Regions from separate parts of the Virgibacillus sp. LDC1 genome, predicted to be linked through region 4. Evidence: riboswitches for the same ligand, from Rfam matches in the RefSeq annotation. Region 4 holds a riboswitch; each other region holds the start of a gene.
What was found. Region 4 has a riboswitch for thiamine pyrophosphate ahead of OHJ21_RS23245 (ABC transporter substrate-binding protein). Riboswitches for the same ligand answer to the same signal wherever they lie in the genome.
Positions count from the first base shown of each region.

Region 1: it holds a riboswitch for thiamine pyrophosphate, as region 4 does, so the genes downstream of both, tenA (thiaminase II) here and OHJ21_RS23245 (ABC transporter substrate-binding protein) in region 4, are expected to answer to the same signal.
Region 2: it holds a riboswitch for thiamine pyrophosphate, as region 4 does, so the genes downstream of both, OHJ21_RS20035 (ECF transporter S component) here and OHJ21_RS23245 (ABC transporter substrate-binding protein) in region 4, are expected to answer to the same signal.
Region 3: it holds a riboswitch for thiamine pyrophosphate, as region 4 does, so the genes downstream of both, OHJ21_RS13950 (YkoF family thiamine/hydroxymethylpyrimidine-binding protein) here and OHJ21_RS23245 (ABC transporter substrate-binding protein) in region 4, are expected to answer to the same signal.

Region 1 is NZ_JAOXLZ010000005.1:272,886-280,226, reverse strand. Features, by position in the region: gene thiD (bifunctional hydroxymethylpyrimidine kinase/phosphomethylpyrimidine kinase) at 1-684, opposite strand, end outside; gene thiM (hydroxyethylthiazole kinase) at 681-1,523, opposite strand; gene tenA (thiaminase II) at 1,579-2,265, opposite strand; TPP riboswitch at 2,407-2,510, opposite strand; gene OHJ21_RS25915 (VOC family protein) at 2,772-3,272, shown strand; gene OHJ21_RS25910 (hypothetical protein) at 3,571-3,771, shown strand; gene OHJ21_RS25905 (hypothetical protein) at 4,231-4,485, shown strand; gene OHJ21_RS25900 (hypothetical protein) at 4,580-4,900, shown strand; gene OHJ21_RS25895 (ABC transporter substrate-binding protein) at 4,955-5,977, opposite strand; gene OHJ21_RS25890 (FecCD family ABC transporter permease) at 6,175-7,158, shown strand; gene OHJ21_RS25885 (FecCD family ABC transporter permease) at 7,155-7,341, shown strand, end outside.
Region 2 is NZ_JAOXLZ010000001.1:4,376,719-4,384,059, forward strand. Features, by position in the region: gene OHJ21_RS20000 (sensor histidine kinase) at 1-306, opposite strand, end outside; gene OHJ21_RS20005 (response regulator transcription factor) at 306-1,004, opposite strand; gene OHJ21_RS20010 (transposase) at 1,220-1,456, shown strand; gene OHJ21_RS20015 (DMT family transporter) at 1,780-2,139, opposite strand; gene OHJ21_RS20020 (TetR/AcrR family transcriptional regulator) at 2,144-2,713, opposite strand; gene OHJ21_RS20025 (energy-coupling factor transporter transmembrane component T family protein) at 2,877-3,683, opposite strand; gene OHJ21_RS20030 (ABC transporter ATP-binding protein) at 3,680-5,356, opposite strand; gene OHJ21_RS20035 (ECF transporter S component) at 5,349-5,978, opposite strand; TPP riboswitch at 6,070-6,182, opposite strand; gene asd (archaetidylserine decarboxylase) at 6,346-7,149, shown strand; gene OHJ21_RS20045 (SDR family oxidoreductase) at 7,217-7,341, opposite strand, start outside.
Region 3 is NZ_JAOXLZ010000001.1:3,129,495-3,136,835, forward strand. Features, by position in the region: gene OHJ21_RS13930 (iron ABC transporter ATP-binding protein) at 1-572, opposite strand, end outside; gene OHJ21_RS13935 (iron chelate uptake ABC transporter family permease subunit) at 569-1,516, opposite strand; gene OHJ21_RS13940 (ABC transporter permease) at 1,506-2,459, opposite strand; gene OHJ21_RS13945 (nitroreductase family protein) at 2,982-3,584, shown strand; TPP riboswitch at 3,767-3,869, shown strand; gene OHJ21_RS13950 (YkoF family thiamine/hydroxymethylpyrimidine-binding protein) at 3,954-4,559, shown strand; gene OHJ21_RS13955 (sporulation protein YjcZ) at 4,633-4,728, opposite strand; gene OHJ21_RS13960 (nucleotidyltransferase domain-containing protein) at 4,846-5,544, opposite strand; gene OHJ21_RS13965 (class I SAM-dependent methyltransferase) at 5,703-6,410, shown strand; gene OHJ21_RS13970 (methyl-accepting chemotaxis protein) at 6,595-7,341, shown strand, end outside.
Region 4 is NZ_JAOXLZ010000002.1:587,481-594,821, reverse strand. Features, by position in the region: gene OHJ21_RS23265 (glycoside hydrolase family 65 protein) at 1-2,025, shown strand, start outside; gene OHJ21_RS23260 (EAL domain-containing protein) at 2,255-3,301, opposite strand; gene OHJ21_RS23255 (diguanylate cyclase domain-containing protein) at 3,511-5,046, opposite strand; gene OHJ21_RS23250 (VOC family protein) at 5,306-5,689, shown strand; TPP riboswitch at 5,868-5,979, shown strand; gene OHJ21_RS23245 (ABC transporter substrate-binding protein) at 6,095-7,126, shown strand; gene OHJ21_RS23240 (MTH1187 family thiamine-binding protein) at 7,207-7,341, shown strand, end outside.

The sequences.
Region 1 (7,341 bases), on a different contig from region 4:
CCCGTTATGGCTGGCAGTTCTCGTTTGGCCAGACGTTAATTCGGACCTAGGCAACTCTTCCTGCTGCGTATCCGCCATTATATCTGGTTCCCTGTCTCTTTGGTGATCCGCATCTTCATGACCGACAAGCATCCCCTCATCATGGCCGCCCTTGATCACAACGATCTTGGGCCCCAGAGCATGAATACGCCTCGCTGCTTCCTTCCGATCTTCCATTGTGCGGATACGCATCCCCGCCAATACTTCGGCCTCCGGTATGTTGGGGGTGACAATCAAGGCCAGCGGCAGCAAATCTTCTCTTAAAGCCTGCACCGCTTCGCTTTGCAGCAGCTCCGCTCCGCCTTTGGCAATCATTACAGGATCGACAACGACCTTCTCCCAGCCAAAAGCCCGAATCCGGTCAGCAACCAGGCGAATGATCTCGGCGTTGAACAGCATGCCCGTCTTCAATGCATCTACTCCAAGGTCCGAGCCTACCGCTTCCATCTGCTCGGCGGCTGCTTCGGGGGGCAGTGGATATACGCCGTGAACCCCCAAGGTATTCTGCACCGTGATCGCCGTAATCGCCGACATGCCGTATACGCCGAGCTCTTGGAAGGTTTTCAGATCGGCCTGAATGCCGGCGCCTCCGCCGCTATCGGACCCGGCAATCGTCAGTGCCCGGGGCACGCGAGTCTTGCTCATCGTGTGCCACCTGCAGCGGTCGCTTCTGCTTCCCGGACAGCCGCATATCCTTCCAGCGAGTCTGGATGGAGCTTTGCCAGCTCATCCAGGAAAGCGATCTGGAAGCTCCCCGGTCCCTGGTCTGCCGTGCGCTCTGCGGCTTTTGCCGCCGCGGCCCCGTAGAAGGCCAGTCCCGCCGTACCCGCAAGCAGCAGGTTTGCCTCCACTGCGGCAAAGGCACCCAGCACCGAGGTCAGCAGGCACCCTGCGCCGGTGGCCTTCGTGAGCAGCGGGTCACCGCCAGTAATGATACGCACTTCACTTCCATCGGTAATTACGTCCTCTTCACCGGTAATGGCCACGATCGTGCCTAATTCGCGTGCAGCCCGCACAGCCAGCTCGGCATGATTGCTGCCTGCGCTGATGCCAGCGTCTACGCCTTTGATCTCGCGGGCCTCCCCAACAAGGTGAGCGACTTCAGCCGCGTTTCCACGCACAAGCGAAACCTTCACCTCGCTCAGAATCCGCAAGGCCGACTCCGTCCGAAAACGGGTCGCGCCCGCACCGACCGGATCCAGCAGGACCGGGACGCCATGGGCATTGGCCGATTGCCCCGCTATTATCATCGCATCCACCAGCTCGCGGTTCAGCGTGCCGATGTTCAATACGAGTGCGCCCGCGATGGCGGCCATATCCGCCACTTCCTCGGGCGCGTAAGCCATGACCGGCGACGCGCCCAGCGCGTACAAGCCGTTCGCCGTAAAATTCGTAACCACCACGTTTGTCATATTGTGAACGAGGGGGCTCGTCTGCTGTACCTTCGTTAAAAGCGCCGAAACCTCTTTTTCCCATGCATGCATATGAATCAGCCTCTCTTATCTATAATGGAATTTATGTGCTTGATACAGTTTCTCCTTACAGCACCGCAGCCTGCAGCTGCACCGGCCATTCCTCCTGCTTATATGCCATATCCCAGAACATATACTCCAGTTGGCAGCTCAGCATGAAATGCTCCGTCATCCGTTCCCGCTCGGCTGCCGTCGCACGCTCTGCCCATTCATCGACACGGTTGCAGAACTTGGCTGTCGCGTCTTCCCCCCGGTTGCCGTAGAAATAAATCCAGTCATAGAATGGATGGGACGCATCCGGCTTCACTTCATCCAGCAGCCTGCGACCAATCTCCAGGTACGTCCACGGGCAAGGAAGGAGTACCGCCATAATCTCGCCCAGACTGCCCTCATGCGCCACCGTCAGCATATGACGGATATAATGATGCGCGGACGGAGCAAGCGGATACCCCTGAAGCTCTTCATAGGTCACCCCGGCTGCTGCGCAAAAATTCTGATGCGGGTGCACCTCGCTGTGCAGGATGAACGAAATCTGTTCGTTAAAGGTCGCGATCTCTTCCCTGCTGGTCGATTTAGATATGGCGATACCGTAAATCCGCATGTAGGCATTCAAATACTCAAAATCCTGTTTTACATAGTGAATCAACTGCTCCCGCTCCAGATTCCCCTGGGCAATGCCTTTTACGAAGGGATGATCGAAGATTGCTTGAAAAATACCTTCCGCCTGCTGACGGAGCTCTTGCGTGAAACTCATTTTTGTCCCCACCTCCAACATATTGAAGAGCAGGAAGTCCGTAAGTCACGAGTTTCCAGGCAACGCTAAAAAGCCGCCCCCGAAAACTGGAGCGGCTTCGTCAACAAGCCCGAGTGCGCCAAAAAACGCACCGAGACCTCATATACGAAGGCTCCACTTTCCTACGCTAGTACGAACTAGATCAGGTTCAAAGGGTCCAAGATACGCTCTTGTCTCAGCCGCTAACGGCTCCCCTAGTGGACTTCCTATTCTTTTGTCTAATACTGTACATAGGTTTGTGGGTCGTGTCAAACGTGAACCGTCCGCGGACGGAACTCCACGCTTGAAACCTTTTCATGACCGGGTGATCATAATGTTCTACGGTGGCGGTGGTTATTTTGCTAAATTAAATAGCCGTATGCCCAAAACTTGTTTTGGGAACACTGACGCTCGGTTGTCATATATGCCCCCGCATAATGAGTACATCAGAGCTCAAATAAATGAAGTTTAAGGGAGCGAGCGTATTTATGACGAACCCATCGAAAGCGGTTAAACCCATTCCGGATGGCTACACCTCCGTGACACCGTGGATCATCTCAAGAAACTCCGCAGCGCTGATCGAATTCCTGCAGCAGGCTTTTCAAGCCGAAGAGTTAGCCCGCGTCTATGTTGGCGATGGTATCATCGGCCATGCCGAGGTGCGAATCGGAGATGCCGTCGTGATGATGTTTGACGCGAAGCCGGAATGGCCGGATAGCCCGGCATACCTCCGTTTATATGTTGAGGATTGCGATGCCGTCTACCAACAAGCGCTGGCCGCAGGAGCCGTCTCGGTCACGGAGCCAACAAGCTTGTTCTTCGGTGACCGGGTGGGACGGGTACGGGACCCGTTCGGCAACTTATGGTGGATTCAGACGCGAATGGAGGACCTCACTTCTGAGGAAATGGAACGACGAGCCCAAGACCCGGAATACATCCAGGCGATGGCCTATGTTGCCGGAGCGGACATTGTGGTGAAGATTTCGTAAAAAGGTGGAAGCGAAGCAAAAGCGTCATTACAGGGAGGGCACGGATGGATTCGTGGATGGATTCGGTGTCCAGGGGATGCTTGGATGGCTACCAACCAAAACGATGTAGAACCGCATGATTTTAAGTAGCTATGGTTTAGTGGTAGAAAACGGGGGAACTCAGAGTAGATAGCTGAGGCCACTGCTGGTCGTGGTGCTACTGCTGGCCTTGGTGCTACTGCTGGTCTTGGTGCTACTGCTGATCTTGGTGCTACTGCTGATCTTGGTGCTAGTGCTGATCTTGGTGCTACTGCTGATCTTGGTGCTACTACTCATCTTGGTGCTAGTCCTGATCTTGGTGCTACTGCTGATCTTGGTGCTAGTGCTGATCTTGGTGCTAGTGCTGATCTTGGTGCTACTACTGATCTTGGTGCTAGTGCTGATCTTGTTGCTAGTGCTCGAGGGCAAGCGGACTGAGGATACGTTATTTAGCCAAATCGGGGTTATTTTCGAGAGCTAGCGGACACCAGATACGTTATTCATAGAATATGATGGCAAATAGGCACCTTATTGCGGTAATAAGGGATCCTGTGTCCGTTAGATTTAAGAGTTGGGAGCGAATTAAGAAAATAAGGGATCTGGAGTCCGTAAACAGGTGGTCTTTTTGCTACTACTCATCTTGGTGCGACTACTCATCTTGGTGCTAGTGCTGGTCTTTTTGCTACTGCTCATCTTGGTGCGACTACTCATCTTGGTGCGACTGCTGGCCTTGTTGGCTAGTGCTCGAGGGCAAGCGGACTGAGGATACGTTATTTAGCCGAATGGGTGTTATTTTTGAGAGCTAGCGGACACCAGATACGTTATTCATAGAATATGATGGCAAATAGGCACCTTATTGCGGTGATAAGGGATCCTGAGTCCGTTAGATTTAGAATTGGGTGCGAATTAAGAAAATAAGGGAACTGGAGTCCGTTAACAGGTGATCTTTTTGCTGCTGCTCATCTTGGTGCTGCTGCTCGTTTGCTACTACTATCTTGGTGCTAGTGCTGGCCTTGTTGCTACTAGTCATCTTGTTGCGACTGCTAATCTTGGTGCGACTACTCATCTTGGTTCTAGCGCTCGTTTGCTACTACTCATCTTGGTTCGACTGCTGGCCTTGTTGCTACTGCTCGAGGGCGGCAAGCGGACTGAGGATACGTTATTTAGCCGAATGGGTGTTATTTTCGAGAGCTAACGGACACCAGATACGTTATTTATAGAATATGATGGCAAATAGGCACCTTATTGCGGTAATAAGGGATCCTGAGTCCGTTAGATTTAACAATTGGGTGCGAATTAAGAAAATAAGGGAACTGGAGTCCGTTAACAGGTCAGGGGTAGCGGCAAGAAGCAGGGGGAGTTGGTTATGCTGTGCTGGCGTACAGTGTGGCATGCAGTTACATACCAGCGACACAGCGATGCTACCGTGCAGATATGCTGCCAACGCAGCCGTACCGGCGACGCAGCGATGCTACCGTGCAGCTATGCTGCCAACGCAGCCGTACCGGCTACACAGCGATGCTACCTTGCAGCTATGCTGGCGACGCGGCGGTACTGGCGACCCGGCGATGCACAAAAAAGGAGTCATCCCTCAAGATCTCAGATCTTGAGGGGTGACTCCTTTTTTAGCTTTTTCCTATGCAGCATTCGTTTTCATTCATTCATTACTGAATGCCGTAAAACTCCTGCAGCTGGTCAATCATCAGATTCGCTGCCAGGATGCCGCCTGCTGTATTCCAGATGGCATCATCCACTTTGTGGGCTTGGCCGTTCTTGACGACGTTCAGGTTTTTCCACAGCGGATCGTTGATCCATTCCTGCTCGGTTTGGTTGGCACCGCCATCCCCGGTTTCATAAGTGAAGTAGAACAGTCTGTCGGCATCTGCCTCAGGCAAACGTTCCTTCGTAATCTCGTCAACGAAATCGTCCTTGGCGTTCTTGGTCATGTCGTTGCGGGCGATACCGATTTTCTCGAAAATGACGCCCGAGAACGTATTGGTATGGTACACGCGCGTCTTGCCTGCCATGAAACGGACCACGGAGACGGTCTCATCCAGCTTGCTTCCGGCCTTTTCTTTGAAATCCTGAATCCGCTTGTCGTATGCAGCCAGGAGCTCTTCGCCTTCAGATGCCTTGTTCAGTGCCTTGGCATACAGCTCAAAATTGGTCTGCCACTCGCCGCGAAGATCCTCGGCAAAAACAGTCGGCGCGATCGCCTTCAATTGCTCATATACTTTCTCCTGACGCATTTTGTTGCCAATAATCAGATCCGGCTGCAGGCCGGCGATTAGCTCGATGTTCGGCTGGCTCTCTTCCCCTACAACGGTAACGCCTTCCATCTGGTCTTTAATATGCGGATACCATGGGTCGCCTGTCCAGGATCTAACGGCACCTACAGGCTTCACGCCCAATGCGAGAAGGGCCTCTGTTCCTTCGTTCGTGAGAACCACCACTTTTTGAGGCGTTCCCTTGATCGTTTCCGTACCCATCGCATGCGTAACTTCATACGATTCGCTTGCTGCGCTTTCATTGTTACCACCTGCAGCATTCGTTGTGTCGCCGCCGGTACTGTTTGCGTTTTCTTTCGCTGGGCTTGCTCCGCACCCGGCAAGGATCACGATCATGATGAGAGCCAGCAAGCTAAACTTGAGGCCTCTCGTTGATTTATTTGCCATTCCTTTTCCCATACCTATCTAAATCCCCCTTGTGTCATATCCCTCTACTTGAAAATCATTATCAATCACTGATTCAAAACTATAAAGGGTTTTATGAAAAATATCAAGATATTTATGAGAATGATTATCAAGATCATTGACAGATGGGGTCCCTTCACCTAAAATTCATATGAACTTAATTATTCATGGACTTAAGAAAGTGAGCATATATGCGCGTATTCGGACTATTCATATCGCTATTGGCGCTGGCTGCTGCCGTTATGTGCAGCATCGCATTCGGAGTAACAAACATACCTCTTCATCAGGTATGGGAATCGTTCACTCACTTCAACGGGAGCAACGAGCATCTGATCATTCTCACAGCAAGACTGCCCCGGGCGCTCATTGCGCTTGCCGTAGGAGCAAGCCTGGCTGTTGCGGGCGCGCTCATGCAGGTTATCACCCGCAATCCGATTGCATCCCCCAGCACGCTGGGCGTGAACTCCGGTGCGGCCTTCTTCATTATTATGTCGGCGGGTTGGCTGGGCATAAGCGGACTCCAATCCCTTACCTGGGTCGCGCTGATCGGGGCCGCGGTAAGCGGCGGTATCGTGTTTTTCCTGGGCAGCATCGGCAGGGACGGCATGACGCCGGTAAAAATCACCCTCGCGGGTGCCTCCATAGCCGCCTTCTTCCATTCCTTGACACAGGGATTAATGCTCTCCGACGGCAAAATGTTCGATCAGGTCCTGGTATGGCTGGTCGGCTCGGTAGCCGGACGCGATTTGAACCAACTTGCAGCCGTGTGGCCGTACATGACCGTTGGCATGCTGGCTGCACTCCTGCTGGGCCGTCATCTGAACGCCCTCTCCATGGGAGACGACATCGCCCAGAGCCTTGGGCAAAAAACAGCCCTCATTAAGCTGTTAGCGGCAGCGGCCGTTATTTTGCTGGCCGGAGGTTCCGTTGCCGCTGCGGGACCCATCGCATTTGTCGGAATCATCATCCCGCATATCGTTCGGTATTTAATAGGAAATGATTATCGCTGGATTCTGCCTTACAGCGCGGTGCTTGGCGCACTTCTGCTGGTGACGGCCGATCTCGGCTCCCGATACATTGCCATGCCGAAGGAAGTCCCGGTCGGCGTGATGACTGCAATCATCGGCGTGCCGTTCTTCGTGTACATAGCCAGGAAAGGAAGACGAGCACAATGAGTAAACACCGCATATTCCGCTCCAGGAACGCTAAAGTATCGTTTATGCTGGAGAGAAGAACACTATGGGTATGCCTGATCCTATTCGTGCTTTGCATCGCCGCCATGATTCTTAGCACAGGAACGGGAAGCCAGTTTGTTTCGCCGCTTCATGTCATTAAAGCATTGTTCGGCGATGCTCCGC
Region 2 (7,341 bases), on a different contig from region 4:
GGTAAGCGGCGTCTTCAAATCATGCGATATGTTTGCCAACATTCGGCGCATTGCGATTTCTGTACGCATAAATCCTGTCTCGGACTGCCTGGTTTGCAAAAGCAAGTGATTGATAGCAATCAACAGTCTACGATATCCTGGATCCTCCGTAAAAAGCAGCAGTTGCTCCTGCGAGGACGAATCCTTAATCGTATTCAGTTTATCGATGATGTAGCCAAGCTGCTTAGCTCTTTTTTTCCGACCCATCCACTGCATCACATTCAGCAACGCCAACATGATCACAACAATCAGCAGAACGGCAACCACTAAAATTCCCCCAAACGGTAGCCGATGCCCCACAGCGTTTTGATGTACTGCGGATCGGAGGGCTGATCTTCAATTTTGTCGCGCAAACGGCTCATATGCACATTAATGACATTTTCATCGCCGAAATAGTCGTCATTCCAGACGGATGTGAAAATGTGCTGCTTGGTGAATACCTTTTTCGGATTCGTCATAAACAACTTTAAGATTTGCAGTTCTTTGGCCGTCAGCTTGATCTCCTGGCCGTTTTTGGTCACGGTCAAATGATCCAGATCCATCTCTAGTTCATGGACCCGGATGATTTTATTTTGCTCAGTTGGGGGTGCTATTGCATAAGCCGTCACGCGGCGGATAGCGGCCTTCACTCTAGCCGTCAGCTCAATCATCGAAAAAGGTTTCGTAATATAGTCATCCGCGCCAAAACCAAGGCCGAGCGCCTTGTCCACTTCCCCATCCTTTGCGGATACGATCAGTACCGGCACATGGCTTTTCTCCCTGACTTTTTTTAGAAAATCCATACCGCTGATCTTGGGCAGCATCATATCCAGCAGTACGAGGTCATAATCTCGTTCGGCAAACCGCTCGAGCGCCTCCTCTCCGTCTTTGGCAAGCACCACCTGAAAACCTTCCATCGTCAAATAGCTCTCTACCATTTCGCCAATCGAGCTGTCATCCTCTACAAGAAGTATGTTCGAAGCCACGTCATTCACGCCTTTCTTTTTACGTCCATAACTCTAATATACTGGAAACAACGGCTCCGAGGTATATTCAGATTCATCTTCAAATAACCGCTCAAACTAAAATAACCCCACAAACTGATCTGTTGCAGCCTTGCGTACCGCCGAGTGTCGCATGAAGCACGTGTACAAAAATACAAATCGAAGGCTGCATGACCCGCATCTTTTAAATGTGAGGGATGCAAAAAGGACGCTATTTTAGAACGTTGTTGCGGTCTGGACGTTCATCAACTCATGCCAGCTCTTGGGCGGGGGGATGTCCAGGCAACCATGAGAGTGCTGGCAAAAAGAAAAGTTCTCGCATTCCTAAGGGCAAACGCATGCTCAAAGCGGTTTTATGCCAATGCGCATGGTCGGCCTCCATGACAAAAAGCTCTAGAATGCGGGCATTTTTTGACCGGATCGTCAAACGATAAGGGAAGACGGATTGTAATATGAAGTGCGACACCTAAAACAAAATGGCCCATGCTGGTTTCGTGTAACATATTCCATTCGACTGATTCCTTCCATCCGGCTAAAGCCTAATTAGTTTCTAATGACTTTGTGTTAATACTTTCGTTCCATAAAAAGAAATAGACCGCCCTTGGTCAGGATCACGGTCTATTTCTGATCGAATTCCTATAGTAAGGCCGCTCTTATGGCGGTACGTTGTACTCGGGGATCGTGTTCGCGCACGGTCCTTCTTCCATTCTACGCACGAGTACGGCCCTTCCGCAGATTCCGGTTCATTTGATCGTCCTTAGTGACCGGACTGGTGCGTCTTCGGTTGTTCCTGCGCATGCGCGCTGCCGGATAAATTCAGCAGAACGACACCCGCGATGATCAGCAGGATCGAGAATACTTTCAGGCCATTAATCTGCTCCGCAAAGAACATATAACCGATGACGGTAATGATCATGATGCCAAGTCCCGACCAGATCGCGTAAGCCACGGATATTTCAATCTGCTTCAAGCTCAGCGTCAGGAAGCTCAAGCTGCAAATATAGAACACCACCAGCAGCACGCTGGGCAGCGGTTTGCTGAACCCCTCTGACAGCTTCATGTTCAGCGTCCCCGCCACTTCAAACAGAATAGCCAAACTTAAATATAACCAATGCATAATCTCAAGACTCCTTCCGTTTCTCAGCGGCAATGCCGAACAATAAAATATCCATGACGGACTGCAGCAGCTCCCCCAGCGGCAATTGATGCTTCACCGTCGCCCTCGAATCGTAAATCTGATGAAGCGACCCGAGGTACAGATCGATGAACAGCGGCATGTGAATTCGCTTGATGCTTCCCTCGGCCATGCCCTGTTCCATCAGCTCGGTAACAATGCCCCATTCCTCTCGGAAAAAGGTGTCCAGCTTCTCCCATTGCGGATAATGCGACCGCTTCAAATCCGGCAGCATCCCCAGTTCCATCTTCTCCATCTCCTGGGGCAGACAGATTAGAATCTGGTGAATCTTCTCCAGAACGGTAAGCCCCTCATCCGCCGCAATGTCACGTTCGCGCTGCTGAATGTGCCGGATCATCCCGTCAATGATATATTCGACAATCTCTTCCTTGGATGAAAAATGCTCATAGATTGTCCGTTTGCTAATCGCAAGGCCGCGGGCCAGATCACTGACCGTAAACGTAAAGCCCTGCCGCTGAATCAAGCGGATCGTTTCATTCAATATTCGCTCGCGCACGTGAATAAACTCCCCTTCTGGTACTGAAAATACTTTTCTGGTACCACTAGTATTATAACGCCTCAATCAGCATGAAATCCAGGCCCTTTGAAGTTATTCTGATCTCATAAAAAAAGAACCTGCTTACACACCATAAGCAGGCCCTCATCGAGGAAACAACCGTTTAATCAAACCGCACGTCGCCAATGCCGAACCAAGGAAAATATCCGGCTGCCACATAAGCACAGCAGGCAGCGGCTGCGAGTAATCCTATGATTAGAAGATCGTAGCGGGAATAACGTGACGGGTAATAATACGTTCGAGCCTTCGCCCGATCCCCGTCAAATTGCTTCGCCTCCATCGCCGCGGCCACCCGGTGTGCCCGGCGGATGCTCTGCGCCAGCAGCGGCACCACATACAGTCCTGCGCGGTTCACCATGCCGCGAACGCCGCGAATCGGGCGGACACCTCGTACCTTCAAGGCTTGGCGGCGGATTACATATTCCTCCCAGACCATGGGCAGCAGCCGGATCGAAGCCATGAAGCTGTAAGCATACTTGGGCGCAAGCCTCAGCTTCTGCATCAGACTGTAGAATAAATCCACCGAGGACGTTGTCGTAACAAGCAGCAGCCCCTCCGAGGCAAAGGCAATTCCCTTAAACCCCAGATGCAGCCCCCGATAAAAGCTTTCTTCCGATACCCGGAACAATCCCCACTCCCACCAGATCGTCTCCCCTTTGCCGAACAGCATCATGGAAGAGGAAGACGAAATAAAGGCAAGCAGAAACGGTATGAAAAACAGCAGCATCTTCCACGGCTTCACCCCGCTGAGCACCACGAGGCAGATCATAAAGATCAACGCCTGATACATGACAAAATCAAGATCATGGGTTAACACCGTCATAAAAAACAGCGCACAGATCAGTCCCAGCTTCACCACCGGATTCGCGCGGTGCAGCCAAGTGATCCGCACGGGATTCCATATATTCATGCGTTCACCCCCGTAAGGCGATGATCGGCCCCGGTTAGGTTTTCGCGAGTCTCATCAGCGCCATTCGCTCCGCCGGTCTCCCGTCCGGATTCCGTCCCGGTACACCATCGGGGGGAAGGCATGCTTGACGTCAACTGCCCCTCCCGGATTTCCCATATATGCGTGGCGACCCGCTGCGCGATCTCCATTTCATGCGTCACCATGAGAATGGCGGTTCCCGCGCGGCGCAGCTGCTCACACATCTCCAGAATCGCAAACGTATTCCGCGCATCCTGTCCGAAGGTCGGCTCATCCAGGAGCAGCACAGACGGCTGTCTTGCCATGGCCGTAGCCACGCTTAAGCGACGCTTTTGACCTGTCGACAGCTGGTACGGATGCCTAGCTTCCATGCCCTTCAGTCCAAAGCGTTCCAGACAGCGGTCGGCCTGCGCCTTCGCTTCCTCCGGCGGCACATGATCCACCAGCAGGGAGTAAACCACCTCATCGCCGATGCGTTCCGTCAGGAATTGAAGCTCCGGATTCTGAAACACGAATCCGATTTGGCGCAGCTGCTGCTCTCTCTTCTTCCGCACCTTCCTGCGCCTGCCCTGAATGACCTCTTCCCCGCAGAGCACATAGGTTCCTTCGGCGCGAAGCAGCCCCATTAAACTGAGCAGCAGCGAGCTCTTTCCTGCTCCGTTCGGCCCAACCACCGCAATGAATTGTCCCGGAACCACCTCGGCTGAAGGGAGGGTGATGACAGGTTTATCCCATCTCATCCCCCTGAAATCCGCCAGTTGAATGACAGTTTCCCCATGCTGAGCGTATGGCAGAGCAGCCTCATACAGGAGATCACCTGCCTCATTGCCCAGCGCGTCGACCGGGGCGAATAACTCTCTGCCTGCCCGGGACTCCGCGTAATCTTCCCATACGCCGGGATACCAGATTCCATAGGCTTGGAGTTCCCGCTCATATTCAGCGAATATCGCTGCTGGGGGACCTTCGCCCAGAATCACCCCATCCGGGCTGAACAGCACGACACGATCCACGTATTGGGCCATTTCTTCAATCCGGTGCTCCACGATGATCAGCGTACGCCCTTCCGAAACGGCCTTCACCGCGGACCAGATTTGCTCCCTGCCTTCCGGGTCGAGCAGCGCAGACGGCTCGTCAAGGAACAGGACCTCCGGCTCCAGCAGCAGAGCCGATGCCAGCGCCAGTCGTTGCTTCATGCCTTGGGACAAATGCCCGATCGGCATATGGAGCTCCTCAAGATCAAGCCCCACCTCGCCCAGGGCCGCTTGCATCCGCTCCTTCATCTCGTCGCGTGGGACACTTAGATTCTCCAGCACGAAAGCCAGCTCTTCATCCACGTACGGCATACAGAACTGGGTATCCGGATCCTGAAACACATAACCCCAAGAACGCGGAACCAGCTGGGCCTCGCATTTCATCGGCACCTCCGTTGCGCGGGGAATCATCCCGCTAAGCACCTGCAGCAGCGTGGATTTGCCACAGCCGCTCGGACCGAGCAGCAGCACCTTCTCCCCCCGGACAGCCGAGAAGGAGAGGTCTTTGAACATCAGCCGCTCCTCGCCCGGATACTTCAGACGCAATCCCTCCACATACACGGCCGGTTCCGGAAGCATCTCAGCGGACTGAGCCGGAACCTGGCTAACCGTGGCATTAGACATGGCGCGGATCATCCAGTGCTTCGTAATCCTTCTTCGACGCAGGACGCAGCAGGGATGTCACGCCCGTACGGTCAAGCGCTTTGGCCAGCAGGAGCATCAGGAGGCCTGCAATGACGGCGCCGCTGAGTACCCGCATGCCGTATTTGGCAAGGAACATCCACGTCTGCAGGTCATCGGTATAACTGTAATAGAAGTCCATGATCATCGAGCCGATGGCCGCGCCGGCTCCGGCAATCGCCAGCGTCCACGCGGAGGTGCTCCGATAACGGAATGCCGCGAATACCAATTCTGCCCCCAGTCCTTGAATGAGGCCATACAGCAGCAGGGTCAATCCCCAGCCGCTGCCAAACAGCACTTCCACGTGGGCCGCCGCCACTTCCGCGATGATGGCCACTCCCGGCTTGCGGATCAGCAAGTAAGCAAGCGTGGCTGCAGCGAACCACATGCCGTATAACAACTCATCCGCTTCAAAGAACAGCGGTTTTAACAGATTGTAAACCGAACCCCAGAAATGATAAATGACGCCAAGCACCAGCGATACCAGCACCGTCACCAAAATATCGCTTAACCGCAGCCCTTTTCGGGGCTGAACCCCCAACTTCTCTTGCACAGACGTTCCCATAACAACACATTCCCCTCTCCACCTCTATTTTTGTGTAAACACAACAAAAAACCGTCTGGAAAAACGCGCAGACGGAAAAATAGGCCCTATGTAGGCAGGGTCGGATATTCTCTACGCTGGCATTACCCAGTTCAGATTAACGGTCAACAGCGGATAACAGCTGCAATCTCAGCCTGATTCACTCAAGCCCCCGTATTCCTATTCGGTTTCATGTTAACTTTAAAATACACATTCGCTCCGGAATAAGCAAGAGCCTTTTTTCAAAAATGGCTATTTATTGATTTCCATCTCATTCTATGTCAATATCAGAGTGGTTGGCTTTTCCACCAACGTTTATTGCTGACACCTATGCACAAAGGAGAATGACATGGCTAAACAATTGCTGCGTCTGATGACTGAGCTATCCTCCCGCAAGTGGCTGTCCCGAATCATGGGGCATTGTTCCCACAGCCGGCTGAGCCGTCATCTAATACCTGCATTTATACGAATTTATCAAATTCCGGCGCATGAAGCGGAGAAAGAAATCCATGAATACCGCTCATTGAACGAGTTCTTTTCCCGCCGGTTAAAAATAGGCCTGCGCGCCATAGATGATACCGCCGACGCTATGGTAAGCCCGGTCGATGCCACGATTTCGGCAATGGGCGCCGTCAACGCCGGCACCATTCTGAGCGTCAAGGGACAGGATTATACCCTGAGTGAGCTGCTCGCCAAATCGCCAAGAATGGAAAACTACATCAACGGTTATGCTTTCGTATTGTATTTAAGCCCGACCGATTATCATCGCATTCATTCCCCGGTAACCGGTGTTCAGGCGGAGAGCGAGCATCTGAAGGGCCGCGTTTACCCTGTGAACGATTTTGCGATGACCCATATTCGGAACGTGCTCAGCCGCAATGAACGCCTCATTACCTATATTGCGCATGAGTTCGGCGAAGTTGCCGTCGTGAAGGTCGGAGCCATGAACGTAAGCAGCATCCGTTATGCTGACGAGAACGTGAAGAAATACGGGATTGGCGATGAGCTCGCGTACTTTGAATTCGGCTCTACCGTCGTGCTTTTGACGGAGAACGGCACGTTTACTCCGCGCGGTGACCTGGAACCCGGCTCCAAGGTGAAGATGGGGGAACTCCTCGGTTTGCTTCATCCGTCCCCAGCCAGAAAAGGGTAATCCCATTCACCTTACCAAACATCGCATTTTACAAGTTAAGGCCATGAATCATTCGCGGCATGAATGATTAACGCCGGCCCAGCATCCGATACATGATCCGCTGAAACAGCCGATCCGGCAGCACGCCCTTGATCCATGCGGTTAGCCGCGTGCCTCGGGGCAGCAAATAGCGGAACCTGGGCTTAGCCATGG
Region 3 (7,341 bases), on a different contig from region 4:
ATGACAATCGTCTTGTTCAGATCAGCGACAAGCTTTCTGAGAATCTTCATAATCTGTACGGAGTGTTTCATATCCAGATTGTTCAAAGGCTCATCCAGCAGGATATACTCTGTATTCTGGGCGATAACCATCGCAATGTAGGCACGCTGGGTCTGACCGCCACTGAGCTGATGAAGATATTTATGCTGCATATCCCCAAGCTCCATATAGGAAATCGCTTCATCCACGTATTTCTCGTCTTCCGCATTCAATCTGCCCTGAGAGTATGGAAAACGACCGAAGGATACAAGCTCACGCACCGTCAGCCGGAGGCTGATATGGTTGGATTGTTTCAGGATCGAAACCTTCTTCGCCAGATCGCCGCTCTTCCATTGGCTAACCTCTTTACCATCCACCGTAATTTGTCCGCTGTCCTTGCCTGTTAATCTGCTAATCATGGACAGCAAAGTACTCTTGCCGGCACCGTTCGGGCCGATAAAGGAAGTGATTTGACCTTTCGGGATCGTAACCGACACGTTATCAACGACTTTTTTGCCGCCATAGACTTTCGATACGTTCGTAACCTGGATCATGCTTTACTCTCCTTTAGTAGCAGGTATATGAAGTAGACACCGCCGATGAAGTTGATAATGACGCTGAGCGTTGTAGAGAACGTAAACACCCGTTCTACAACCAATTGACCGCCGACCAGCGCAATAACGCTAATCAGTATGGATGCTGCAATTAAATATGAATGCCTGTACGTCTTCATAACTTCGTACGCAACATTGACAACCAGGAGCCCGAGGAATGTAATCGGCCCCACCAAAGCGGTGGCCACCGAGATCAGAACTGCAACCACAATCAGAAGCCGCTTCACAACATAATCATAATTCACGCCGAGATTGATCGCCTGCTCACGGCCTAGTGCCAGCACGTTCAGGTACTTGGCAAACCGGGCAAAATACAGCAAGGTCAGCGCAATAACAATGACGGAAAGGACCAGAAGCTCGGTCTTTACATTGTTAAAGCTGGCAAACATTTTGTCTGCCACAAACTGGAATTCGTTCGGATCAATCAGCACTTCCATGAAGGAAGACATACTGGAGAACAGGGTCCCAAAAATCATGCCGATCAGCAGCAGGAAGTAAATGTTGTTTCCTTCCCTTTTGAACAAAATCTTATATAAGACTCCCGCAAACAGGATCATCCCGCCGACGTTGATCAAAAAGTTAACGTTGCTGCCCAGTTTGTACAGCGTAAAGGATCCGAAGACAAAGATGACGGTGGTCTGGATCAGGATATATAAGGAATCTAATCCCATAACGCTTGGCGTCAGTATCCGGTTATTCGTGACCGTTTGAAACACCGTGGTAGACAGAGCAATCGCTCCGCCGGTCAGAATAATGGCCAGCACCTTCTTGATTCTTCTTGGAAGCGCGTAATCCCAATTGCCGCCAAGATCAATGAACAGAAAGACTGCCACCAGGATGATTGCCGCTGCGGCCAACAGGCCGAGTTTGGCTTTATAAGTCATATGCCTTTCTCCTCATCAGTAAGAAAATGAATATACCGCTTCCGAGTACGCCCACGGTTAGACTAATCGGAATTTCATAGGGATAAATAATGATCCGGCCCAGGATGTCACAGAACAGTACGAACCCGGCCCCCAACAGCGCGGTATGCGAAAGGCTTTTTTTCAAATGGTCTCCTAAGTATAAACTGACAATATTAGGTATGATCAGACCAAGAAACGGAATCACGCCGACGGTCAGCACGACGGATGCCGTAACCAGCGCCACGATGACCAGTCCCAGATTCACAACTCTCCGGTAGTGAAGGCCCAGGTTGGTTGCAAACTCCTCTCCCATTCCGGCCACCGTAAACTTGTTGGCAAACAGATACGCCAGAATCACAAGCGGGATGCTAATATAGAGCATTTCATACTGGCCCTTCATGATCATGGAAAAATCACCCTGAAGCCATGCGGACATATTCTGAATAAGATCATATTTGTAGGCAAAGAAAGTGGCTATCGAACTGACGATATTACCAAACATCAGTCCAACGAGCGGGATGAAGATCGCATCCTTGAACTTGATCCGATCCAGGATCTTCATGAAGATAAAGGTTCCTGCCAGAGCGAATACAAAGGCCACAAGCATTTTGATAAGCGGTCCGCTTGTCGTGAAGACGAGCATCGCTACCAAAATCCCCAGTCTGGCTGAGTCCATCGTACCTGCCGTGGTCGGCGATACGAACTTATTGCGGCTGAGCTGCTGCATGATCAATCCGCAGATGCTCATGCTGACACCCGCCAATATGAGACTGACAAGCCTAGGAAACCGGCTTACAAGCATAATATGCTGTTGTTGTTCTGTCATCGAAAACAGTTGCAGTGGCGAGATATCTTTAACTCCAATAAATAATGAAATTACGGAGAGTACCACAACGGCTGCAAATAAGTATCTAATCTTCATGGCTCTTCCTTCTATGCGTATGTCTCTAAACACCCGGGATCTTGCAATTTTCATCACCATTCTCATTGAGATTGATTATCAATTGCGTTCTGATATGCATTATATCATCCTCATTCTGGCTCGACAAGTATAATTGAGAATGAAAATCAATTAATAGCTTCATACATGTATATTTTGTCATGAATTGTTCATAATATGAAGTTTCGAGGAGACATAACTAATATCCACAGGCAGAGTCACACTTTCGTTAAGCTTCCCTTTAATGAGGCTTCTCTAAAAACTAGACGAATTCAATTCATATTAAATACATAAGAAAAATTATATTTAATCAAAAGCCGTTGACAATTGCTCTAAGTTATATTAATATCCTAACATAATTATTATTTCTAACTAAACGTAAGTTAATATGGAATGATAATTAAATTGATTGCAATAAAAAGCAAAATGCATATTTGCTTGAAGTAAAGGACATCTTCTTATCAGGCGAATGCAAATTCGATTACACCAGGAGGTTTTTTTTCAATGTCTAAAGATTTTTCAACTGCACTCAAAAATCGCCGTTCTTATTACGGGATTAGCAAAGAATCCGTTATCTCGGACGAGCGTATCCAAGAAATCGTAAACGAAGCGGTTAAGTATACCCCTTCTTCTTTCAACTCCCAAAGTGCACGCGTCGTTGTATTGCTTGGCGAACAGCATGATAAACTGTGGAACATGACGGAAGGCATCCTGAAGGAAGTCGTTGGCGATGAAGAAGCCTTCAAATCCACGGCCGACAAAATGGCTGCATTCCGCGCTGGTTACGGTACGGTATTGTTCTTCGAGGACAACAACGTCATTGCCGGGCTGCAACAAAACTTTGCCGCTTATGCCGACAACTTCCCGGTTTGGTCCAACCAATCCAACGGCATGCTGCAATTTGTAGTATGGACATCCCTTGAAGCAGAAGGTCTGGGTGCATCCCTGCAGCACTACAACCCGCTGATCGACGAAAAAGTAAAATCCGAATGGAACATCCCAGAAAGCTGGAAGCTGATTGCTCAAATGCCTTTCGGTAAGCCGGTTGCTGAACCAGGCGAAAAAGAATTTGCACCGCTGGAAGATCGCGTGAAAGTATACAACTAAACCAATAGATGAAAAAACCGCCTTCCTAAGTTCCTGCAACTGGGATAGGCGGTCTTTTTTATAATGGGCAAAGATTGAAAAACCGATCGCAAAACGATACAATTACACAGGTAAGAACCCTCGAATTCCTACGATAACGGAGGCTCCGGGGCAAACTTGCAATAACCAACTACATAGGATGTTGGCTGTACTAGGGGTGCCATGTGCTGAGAGACGGCGGGCTGCCGTTAACCCTTATCACCCGATCTAGGTCATACTAGCGTGGGGAAGTGTAGCATTTATGTTTATTTCTTTTCGTAGGCATAACTGCACCTTCTTCATGGGGTGCGGTTTTTTTGCGTGGACTTATATTATGGGGAGGAAATGACAATGAATGAGCTTGTATGCGGAACCAGCCGGATCGTCGGATGCCGGTTCTCGGTATTTCCCATGACGGACCGGTTTGTAGAGGTCATCATGGACGCACTACAATCTGTGGATACGGAGAAAGTGTGGATTCAGACAGATGATGTGAGCACCTGTATTCGTGGACGAGCAGAGCATGTCTTTGATGTTACAAGGGCGATATTCGCCCATGCCGCGGCGAGCGGCGTGCACACCGTTTTTAATGGTACTTATTCCATCGGCTGCCCCGGTGATACGGACGCCGATGTATATATGACTGAGGATTCGACCCTCTTAAACCGTGACATCGGAGAACATGCCGAAATCGAGACTGCCTGCCAATTCGCTCTTTACCCCATGGGTACCGATAACTATATGGAAGTCATCTACAGTGAAGTAAATCGTGCGAAGGAAGCCGGGACATTCGCCGGAAGCGTTCATTACGCCAGCCGATTGGACGGGTCCCTGTCCCGGGTATTTGGATCGCTTGAAGACGCGTTTTTACATGCGATTCAATCCGACAGCAGCCATCTGGTCATGACTGCAGTTGTGTCCGCACACAGCCCATCAATCAAAGCCGCATCGAATTGAGTTCTATTGAGGCAGACAAAAGCCCGGCAAAAGCCGGGCTTTCCTGTCACTAGCTGCCAAGAATCTTGACAGTTTAAACCCAAGCACTCAAGATAATTACGAGCAGGATAAAGAGAACCAAAATAGTTCCTACTGAATTGCCCCATGCGCCGCCGTATTCTCCGCTCATGAAGATCCCCTCCTGGATTTAAAGAATGACGTGATGTAATCACACTATTATAGTATTGCCCGCTTTGTGCTAGTGTCACGGCTAATGTACCTCTCTTTATATATTGGTTAGGAAATATTATTCCTCAAAACCAATGAGAAGCTTCCCTCCGTACGGACGGAGCATTTCCTCGGTGAATGCCATCAGAGCTGAGGGATCATCCTGGCGATACATCGCCGCGAGCGCTGCTTCCAATCGGTCTCCCAAGATTGTGTCATAGCGGCTGAACAGCCGGAACAGTGTTTTCCCTTCACCCGTCCACTCCCGGTTCACCCTAAGTACAAATTCACAGAGAATCGCCGCGATTTTGTGCACCGTAAACCATTTTTCGCCATCCCTTCGTGGACCCTCCAAGTCCAGCATGTACTCGGTTAGCATATAACGGTATTGGTTCATGTCGGTTAGCGTCAAGGGCATGGGGCCGTAATTCAAATCGCTTCGGGCCTCCGCCCGTACCTCTTCTCCCTCGGGCAGCGCGCGCAGCACCGTCCCATCCGCAATCATCCGCTGCATTGACGGATTCGCCGCCATGACGCCCTCGTCGAAATATTCGCGATACGAGGATAAAGACAATATAAATATTTCCGCGATCCACCCATGTGCCTCTATCGTCTTCCTGCTGAAATCATATCCGTCCCGTTCTATGACCATGATGTCCAAATCGGATTGTTCATTATATTCGCCTCTGCTCGCACTGCCGCCGAGCACAGCAAGCAAACAGTCGGGATAATCGTGTTGAATGACACGTTTCGCTGCCTCTACCGGTTCCATCCTCATGACGTTTCCTCCAATATGACTCTAATCCTCCCGAAAAAAGGGCTCAAAATATCTAATTCAGCTAAAACCCTAAACGTACCTGAATCATATGGTAAATAAACGATTACCCTCATGTTGATCATAAGGAAGAAGGGATAGATGAGATGAACTATATTCATATGCTCTCCAAATTAGGCATGGGCAGTGCCCACCCGGGAGGATTCGAGGCAACCCTCAGAATGCTGAAGAATTTTCCCATTCAACCGGGCAGCCGCATTCTGGAGGTGGGGTGCGGAACTGGCAGAACCGCATGCCATCTTTCGGAGATGGGGTATCAAGTGACCGCCATTGACCTAAACGAGAATATGATCAAAAAAGCCCGCGCAAGAGCCAAGGCTATGGAAATCGATGTCCAGTTCCATCAGGCGGATGTATGCGCATTGCCTTTCGAGGACAACCAATTTGATCTGATCATGGCCGAGTCCGTTACTGTATTTACAGATACTTCGAAATCGCTGCCCGAATATTACCGCGTTCTGGATCATGGAGGTGTCCTGCTGGACAGAGAATTGCTGCTAGATAAGCCCATGCCGGAGGCAAAGCTTCAGGAACTGCTCGAATTCTTCGGGATCCCTAATCTCATGATGAGGGAAGAATGGGCGGAGTCGCTCTTGGCTTGCGGGTTTAAACAAGAAGAGATTCTGGAGTACAATCACTTCAATGAGCAGTTAAAGGAAGAGCAAACACGTCATTTGGATACATTAGAACAGCGCGATAAAGGACTTCTGTTCGATGTTGCGCTTTGGGAAACGCTGTTCAAGCATGACCGCATGATCCTGGACAATACCGATTATCTCGCTTCCGCCTTATTCCGGGCTGTAAAATAAAATCATTTCCTATCTGTGCATTAAGGGGGATTCGCATATTCGCTGCGTATCCCCTCTCCCTCCTCAAATTTCAGTTCTTTCGACCTAATTCAACACTTTTTGTCATTTCGTTCTATCTAGTTTTGCCCGTCGATGCTATAATCATGGTAAATATATCCTATGTTGTTGAGGAGGACTCATTCTTATGGCATGGTTCAACAGACTCCCTATCTCGCGGAAAATTACCGCAGCCTGTTTTCTCATTGCCGCTTTGTTTGCGGTTCCAATGCTGCTTGCATTTATTCTAATGGGTAAAGCAATCATTGGTGTGGTCATCGTCGTGGCACTAACCGGTCTTACGGTTCCTCTTTCTCGCCTCATTGAGAAAGCGCTTACGAATTCCTTTGCGGAAATCTCCAGCGTTTCCGCCAAAATCGCTAAAGGCGACTTCACCTTCCAGGTAGAAGAGGTTGGGGGAATGAACGATCTCAGCCGAACGTTCAACAGCATGGTGGACAAGCTTCGTAAAATATTGCAGGAGACCTCGGATATCACCCGCCAGGTCATGACGTCAAGCTCAAACATCTCGATTAAAAACCAGGAGCTCATTCAAGTGATGAATCAGGTCTCCTTATCCTCCAATGAGCTGGCCGTCGGCGCTAACGAAATTTCGGAAGACGTAGCCGAAATGACGCATTCCATCCGTGAGATCGAAGAGAAGGTCAGCAATTATACGCATTCAACCCAGGAAATGAATACCCGTTCGATCGAAACGCTGGGACTGGTTGAGCAAGGAAGGGACTCCGTTGCCAAGCAGTCTGCCGGAATGCAGCGTAATATTGACGCAACGGCCAAGGTCTCGGAATCCATTGATGCACTGGCCCAGAGTGCCAGGGGAATTACGCAGATCACGGAGACGATCTCGGAACTTGCCGATCAGACCAACTTGTTA
Region 4 (7,341 bases):
ATCGACGGCGCGCCGCTTGATCTGGCCCAATGCACGGTGAAGGATTTTGTGCGTGAGTTGAATATGAAGGAAGGCTTCCTCTCCCGCAGCTTCACTGCTGTCATGGAAGACGGCAAAGAGCTCAAGGTTGAAGCTGTTCGTTTTGTCAGCATTGTACGCCACGAGATCGGCGCCATTCGATATGCCGTAACTCCGCTCAATTTCGCTGGAGAGCTTACGATAACACCATATCTCGATGGCGATGTGAAGAACAAGGACTCCAACTATGACGAGAAATTCTGGCTAGAGGTATTCAAGGAAGCGGCGCAAGGTTCTGCTGCGTTGACCGTGAAGACCAAAAAACTCGATTTCCACGTAACATCTGTCATGTCTTATACCATTTTAAAGAACGGCGAGAAGCTGGAACTTCAAGCCGAACTGGTGGAGAAAGAGAAATATGCGGGGAACCGCGTAAGCGTGCCGGTATCTGAAGGCGAAGCCATCACCATCTATAAATATGTCGCTAACGTTACTTCCCGCAATTATGGATTCGGCGAATTGGTGGATGCTGCACGTACTGTGCTGGAGCCGGCGGTGCGGACCGGATTCGAGCAGCTCCTGAAGGAGCAGGCCGATGCATGGGGTGATAAATGGAAGGAAAGCGATATCGTCATTGAAGGCGATGTAGCGGCCCAGCAAGCGATCCGCTTTAACATCTTCCAGCTGAACCAAACCTACAGCGGCGAAGACGACCGTCTGAATATCGGGCCGAAGGGCTTCACCGGGGAGAAATACGGCGGCAGCACCTACTGGGATACCGAGGCTTATTGCCTTCCGTTCTACCTGAGCACCGCGGATGCCAGCATCTCGCGCAACTTGCTGATTTATCGTTATAAGCATCTGGAAAAGGCGAAGGAAAACGCCAAGAAGCTCGGCTTTACCAAAGGCGCCCTCTATCCTATGGTGACAATGAACGGCGAGGAATGCCATAACGAGTGGGAGATTACCTTTGAGGAAATCCACCGTAACGGCGCGATTGCCTATGCCATTTATAACTATGTAAATTATACCGGCGACTTCTCTTACCTCGGCCAATACGGTCTGGAAGTGCTCGTGGAAATCTCCCGTTTCTGGGAAGAGCGCGTGAATTACGTACCGGCGAAGGATCAGTATATGATGCTGGGCGTTACCGGTCCGAACGAGTACGAGAACAACGTGAACAACAACTGGTACACCAACCGTATTGCCAGCTGGACGATGGAATACACGCTCGACGTGCTCGAATACTTGAAAGAGAACGAGAATTCCCGCTATGCCGAGCTTACGGCGAAGCTTGCGCTGCAGGATGTCGAAACCTCCAAATGGCAGGATATCATCAGCAAAATGTACTACCCGGTAGATGATGAGCTCGGCGTGTTCCTGCAGCAGGACGGGTTCCTCAACAAGGAGCTTGTTCCGGTGAAGGAATTGGATCCAGCCCACCTGCCCCTGAATCAGAACTGGTCCTGGGACCGCATTCTACGTTCGGTATACATTAAGCAGGCTGACGTGCTGCAAGGATTGTTCTTCCTTGGCGACCAGTACGACTTGGCTACGAAAAAACGCAACTTCGACTTTTATGAACCGTTCACGGTACACGAGTCCTCCCTTTCGCCATGCGTACACTCCATTCTCGCCTGCGAGCTTGGGTACCAGGAGAAGGCGTACGAGATGTACCTCCGTACAGCTCGCCTGGATCTGGACAACTACAACAACGATACCGAGGACGGCTGTCATACAACCAGTATGGCGGGTACCTGGATGTCCGTTGTGCATGGGTTCGGCGGCTTGCGCGTGAAGGACGGCGTATTGCATTTGAATCCATTCATTCCAGGTCACTGGTCTTCCTTCTCCTTCAAGGTGATGTTCCGCGGATCCCGCCTGAAGGTCAACGTAAAAGGAAAGGAAACCATCATCGTGAACGAAACGGATACGCCGGCTGTCCTGAACGTGAATGGCAAGGAATACAGCATCGACGGATTTGGAGAGGTAAAAGCCGCAAGATAACAGGCATGCGTCTTCAAATGCACCAACTTATATAGAAGCAAGAGCCCTGGATAACATTCCAGGGCTCTTGTTTTTACAGAAAATGGGCTCCTTCAGGCATCATTACTCATTCAGAAGGACCTGTCTTCACCATGCCTAGCATCTGTATTGTCCGAACTCAGCCGAAGGCTGCGGCAATCAGATGTGAAAGCTCCGCATCAAGATGGCGGGGAAATACCGATTATGTATGCTATGAATAGATGAGCTGAGAATGGGGATCACGCGGAGGTCGTTCAGATGGCTTCCCAAACAAATACCCCTGTGCGAGCTCGATCCCGATATCTCGGCAAAAATGAAACTCCTCCCGTCTCTCAATGCCTTCAGCCAGCACCATCGCCCCAAAATCATGAGCCATGTTCGTGATCATTTCGAGCTGCTTCTGCTGGGCGGGATTACGATCGCAATGGTCGATCAGACTCCGGTCGATCTTTACATAATCCGGCTTAAGCTTAATCATCTGCTCCAATGTGGAATAACCTGCACCAACGTCATCCATGGCTACCGAGATTCCATGACTGCGATACACCTCGAAAATCGATTGCAAATGCTCAACATCATCAATCTTCTCGGTTTCCACAACCTCAAATACGAAATCCCTCGGATCCAGATGAAGCCTGTCAATGGTATTAAACGTGTGGCTTAGACACATCTGCGCATCATATATGGAGGATGGCAGGAAGTTCACGAATCGCTTCACGCCGATAGGAAGCCACTCGGCACTGGTCTCAATGGCGCTGGTTCGTGCTGCCCGGTCCAGGAAAGCATGCAATCCGGTTTTACGGGCTGTCTCAAACAGCTCATACGGCTGGAAGCTGGCTCCCCACTCTACCGGACGAAGGAGAAATTCGTAGGCAACGATCTGCTCGGATGAATCCACGATGGGCTGCATGTAGCTCGTAAACTGCTTATGTAAAATGATACTTACCATATCGTAATGCTCCATCTGCAGTTCGAACTTTTGCATAGGGGTCCACGAATGCCGGATTTGCGGAGTTTCTCCACCGGTAACACAGAAGGACAGCTCTTGACGAATCTTCAGCGGAAGGGGCTGCAGACACTTCATCATGGAGATCAGGTCCGCACGTACCTTGTAGTTCACAGCACAACCCTCATTGTTTTCATGTACCGTGTAGCCGTTCACTGCCAGCAACTGAATAAGCTCGCCACTTGCAGGCTTCATATGAATGGTCCCCTGGTCCTCAATCGGTTCAAAGGTGCTGCAATTGTCGCAAATCATGTTCGTCCTCCTTGGCAAGCTAGCTCTCACTATGCTTCTTATCGGCATTTTGAATATGATTTCTTTGCATTTTATGGATTTTATATCGAAGTTATGACCTATTTTAGGAGAAATGCGCAAGATTCGTGCAATGATTGCGCCAAATTCTACAAAAATCGACTTATATTGCTTTTAACAACCTATTGTCGATACTATCGTCATACATTCTTCTACTCAACCTTTTGATCTAAAAGCTGCAGCAGCATCGTCCGCTCCACATCAAAATGCCAAGGGGCGTTCCGTTCCTTTGCCGCATACATCGCTGCATCCGCGCGGCCAATCAGCTCCTGGTCATTTCTGGCATGATCCGGGTAAACCGCAATGCCGATACTCGGCGTGGTTCGAACCTCATGTCCTTCCAGCTCGTACGGCTCGCTAAGCATCGTCCAAATCTCCTCCGCCATCCAGATCAGCTCCTGATCTTCGCCGGCTGGATGGATCATGACGGTGAATTCGTCTCCTCCTAATCGGGAAACCAAGACTCCCTTGGATTCGAGAGATTGAAGCCGGTCTGCAACCTTTCGTATCAACAAATCGCCGGCACGGTGGCCGTATCGGTCATTGACTCGTTTGAAACGGTTCATATCCATATACAGCAAGCCTACGCGGGAACCTTTGCGGTCCGCCTCCTTCAGCGAACTCGACAGCCTTGCATTAAAATAACGGCGATTATACAGCCCCGTAAGATCATCGCGATGGGCCAGGGATTCACTCTGCATCAGACTTTCATGCAGTCGGGCAAACAAACGGTCGTTCTCGAACTGAATCAAAATCTGCCTGAACAAAATCAGGATAACGCACAGAGATAGGCCGGTAAACAGTCCATTCCACCCCCCAAAACGCTGCGCCATAAGGGCAAACATCCCGCCAAGCACGCTGTAGGGAAGCAGGTACCTTACGATCAGGTTTCCGATCGAACGCGGCTCCCGCTCGCCAACAGATGGCTTACGGGAAGCAGGGGCAGACTGCCCACCTGCGAAACTAATAAAAAATACCGATAATGAATAGAGTGGATACAGGTAGGGACGTGCCTCGATACCCATAAGATCAACAAGATAGATGTATAGAACATCTCCTGCAATATAAGTACTCCCGCCAAGACATAACAGAATGGCCGACCATTTCCTTAACTGTCCGGTATTAAAATACAACACCAGCGTAAAAAAAATAAGTACCATTGCGCACAGCGGATACAGCATGTCCACCCAAATGTTTCCCCATACTGCCTCATGGGCCAGACCCTCAAGCTCAGGTTTGATGAAATACTCCCATCCTACCGTCATGACCGTTATGCCAACAATCACGATGTCCAGCATAAACCGGAGCCCCCGAAACGAACCCTGTACATGCCGGAATAAATAAATGAGAGAACTTGCGAACAGGATGAGTTCGAGCCCCCAGAAGAAATGGGTTAGAGCCGGAGAGAAAGCGCTCTCTTTTCCAAACCAAACATGACATGCGTAAATGATTCGGGCCGCTGCATCCCCCATCAATCCGAGACTCACAATAAACCAAAACCTGCGAAGATGCACCTCATAGCGCCGACTAATCCACATTAAATAAACGGAGGCGGCTGCAGGAGGAATAATGACTAGAACACGCTGAAGCGATAAAGCGTCAGGCATCCACAGAGCGATCATTATCTGAATGAATGCATATATCATGGCGAGTCGAATCCACAGATGATCTGCTGGAGTTGGACTCATAAGCATTCCTCCTCGGCCAAAAGGTAAGCTTTTTTCAACACTTGTTTGTTAGGTCTTTCGAATTAATACTTCTAGTTCTCATGATACTTTTTACCCACCCAAAAGTAAAGATGAGGAAATGAAAGAAAAACCACGGATTCTACTCTATGAAACCCGTAACGCTCCGAAAAGTTGCCTCCTTCAAGACCTACTTGACGTATAGGAATTATGTGATAATATTTCATTCATATCTCATATGAATCGGAAAGGGTGTTTAGCCTTGTCACAGAAACGATTGGATCATGTCGGCATTGTCGTCCGGGACCTTGAAACCACGATCGCCTTTTACACCGCCGTCGTCGGACTTGAGCTGAAGGATCGCCTTACCCATACCAATGGCGTCATCCAGCTGGCATTCCTCGGATTTAACGGCAGCGACGAAACGGAGGTCGAGCTTATTCAGGGATACAGCGACACGCTGCCCGCAGAAGGGACCGTTCATCATTTTGCCGTCAGCACGGATAACATCGAAGAGGAATATGCTCGCGTTCAGGGACTGGACGTGCCTCACTTGGATGAGGAAATCGTGACGCTCCCGAATGGGTATCGCTATTTCTTCGTTCACGGTCCCGAAGGGGAGTGGATTGAGTTTTTCCAGCGCTAACCTCTTACGTACGGTAGAAGCTTTATTCAAATCCTTTATCTTGTGAAAGGTTCATAGCTCCATTCATTCTTCCAATTGCATACGTGTTCTAAAAGTAGACCTGCCTCGTTCGTGCCCCTTCGAACTAGACAGGTTTGGTGTGTTAGGACTATAATAGCGGATGTAATGATCGAAACTTCATAAATACCGGGGGAGCTGGAATTTGGCCGGCTGAGAGTGTATCCGATATGATACTGACCCTTACACCTGATCTGGGTAATGCCAGCGTAGGAAGCCCATGTTTGCGGCAGCTGTTCATTTGCCGTGGTATACACTTACGCCGTCATGCGTCCTGATATCATCAGGGCGCTTTTTTTGTGGAGTTAACGAGGTTATAGAAAGAGAATTCAAAGGAGAGAAAAAACGATGAAGAAGGGAACATGGATTCCGCTGCTTCTTGCTTGCGTCCTGCTGATGGTTGCGTCTGGATGCGGCACAAGCGGACAGAACAAGAAGACAGGTGCCGAAGGCGAAGACAGTCAGACTCCCGGGAAACTCCGTGACGTACAGCTGATGCTCGATTGGTCCGCCAATACGAATCACACCGGCCTGTATGCAGCGAAGGAGCTTGGGTATTATGAGGAAGAAGGGCTTAATGTCCAGATCGTCCAGCCGGGAGCAGGCGGAACCGATACGCTGGTCGCATCCGGAAACGTGCCGTTTGGCATCAGCTATCAGGAAGGCGTAACGCTGGCCAGAACGCAAGGATTGCCGCTCGTTTCCATTGCAGCGATCATTCAGCATAATACATCCGGCTTTGCCGCCCCCAAGGATAAGGGCATCGTGAAGGCAGGCGATTTTGAAGGAAAATCCTATGGAGGCTGGGGCTCGCCTGTGGAGGAAGCCGTCATGAAATCCATCATGGAGATTGATGGCGCCGATGTCAGCAAGGTGAATATGATCAATATGGGCGATGCCGATTATTTTACGGCCGTGAAACGCGACATTGATTTTGCCTGGATCTTCTATGCTTGGACGGGGATTGAAGCCGAGCTTCGCAATGAGCCGCTTGACATGATTTATGTGAAGGACTACTCGGAGCAGCTTGATTATTACACACCGGTGATCGTAACGAACGAGAAGCAGATCCAGGAGGACCCCGAGCTTGTCAAAGCGTTCATGCGGGCGACTTCAAAAGGATATGACTATGCGATTCAACATCCTGAAGATGCGGCAGCCCTGCTTACGAAGGCTGTTCCTGACTTGGATGCCGAACTGGTTCTCGCCAGCCAGAAATGGCTGAGCCCCCGTTATCAGGATGATGCACCCCGCTGGGGCGAGCAGAAAGCCGAAGTATGGTCGGGGTATGCCGACTGGATGTTTGAGCGCAAGCTGCTGGAGAAGGAACTTGACGCGGACCGCGCATTTACCAATGAATTTTTACCGGAGCAGCCATAAGGTTATTTCTATTTAAGAGGAGAGACAGCAGGCTGCCTCTCTTCCATTACAATATAGCTTGCACGAAAGGATGAGTTTATATGGCGAATACACTCTTAAGCATTCAAGTAATACCGAGAACGCCAAACGGGGCCGACAGCATCCCTTATGTGGATGAAGCGATCAAGGTCATTCAGGAATCGGGCGTAAAATATGAGGTCCATGCACTCGAAACG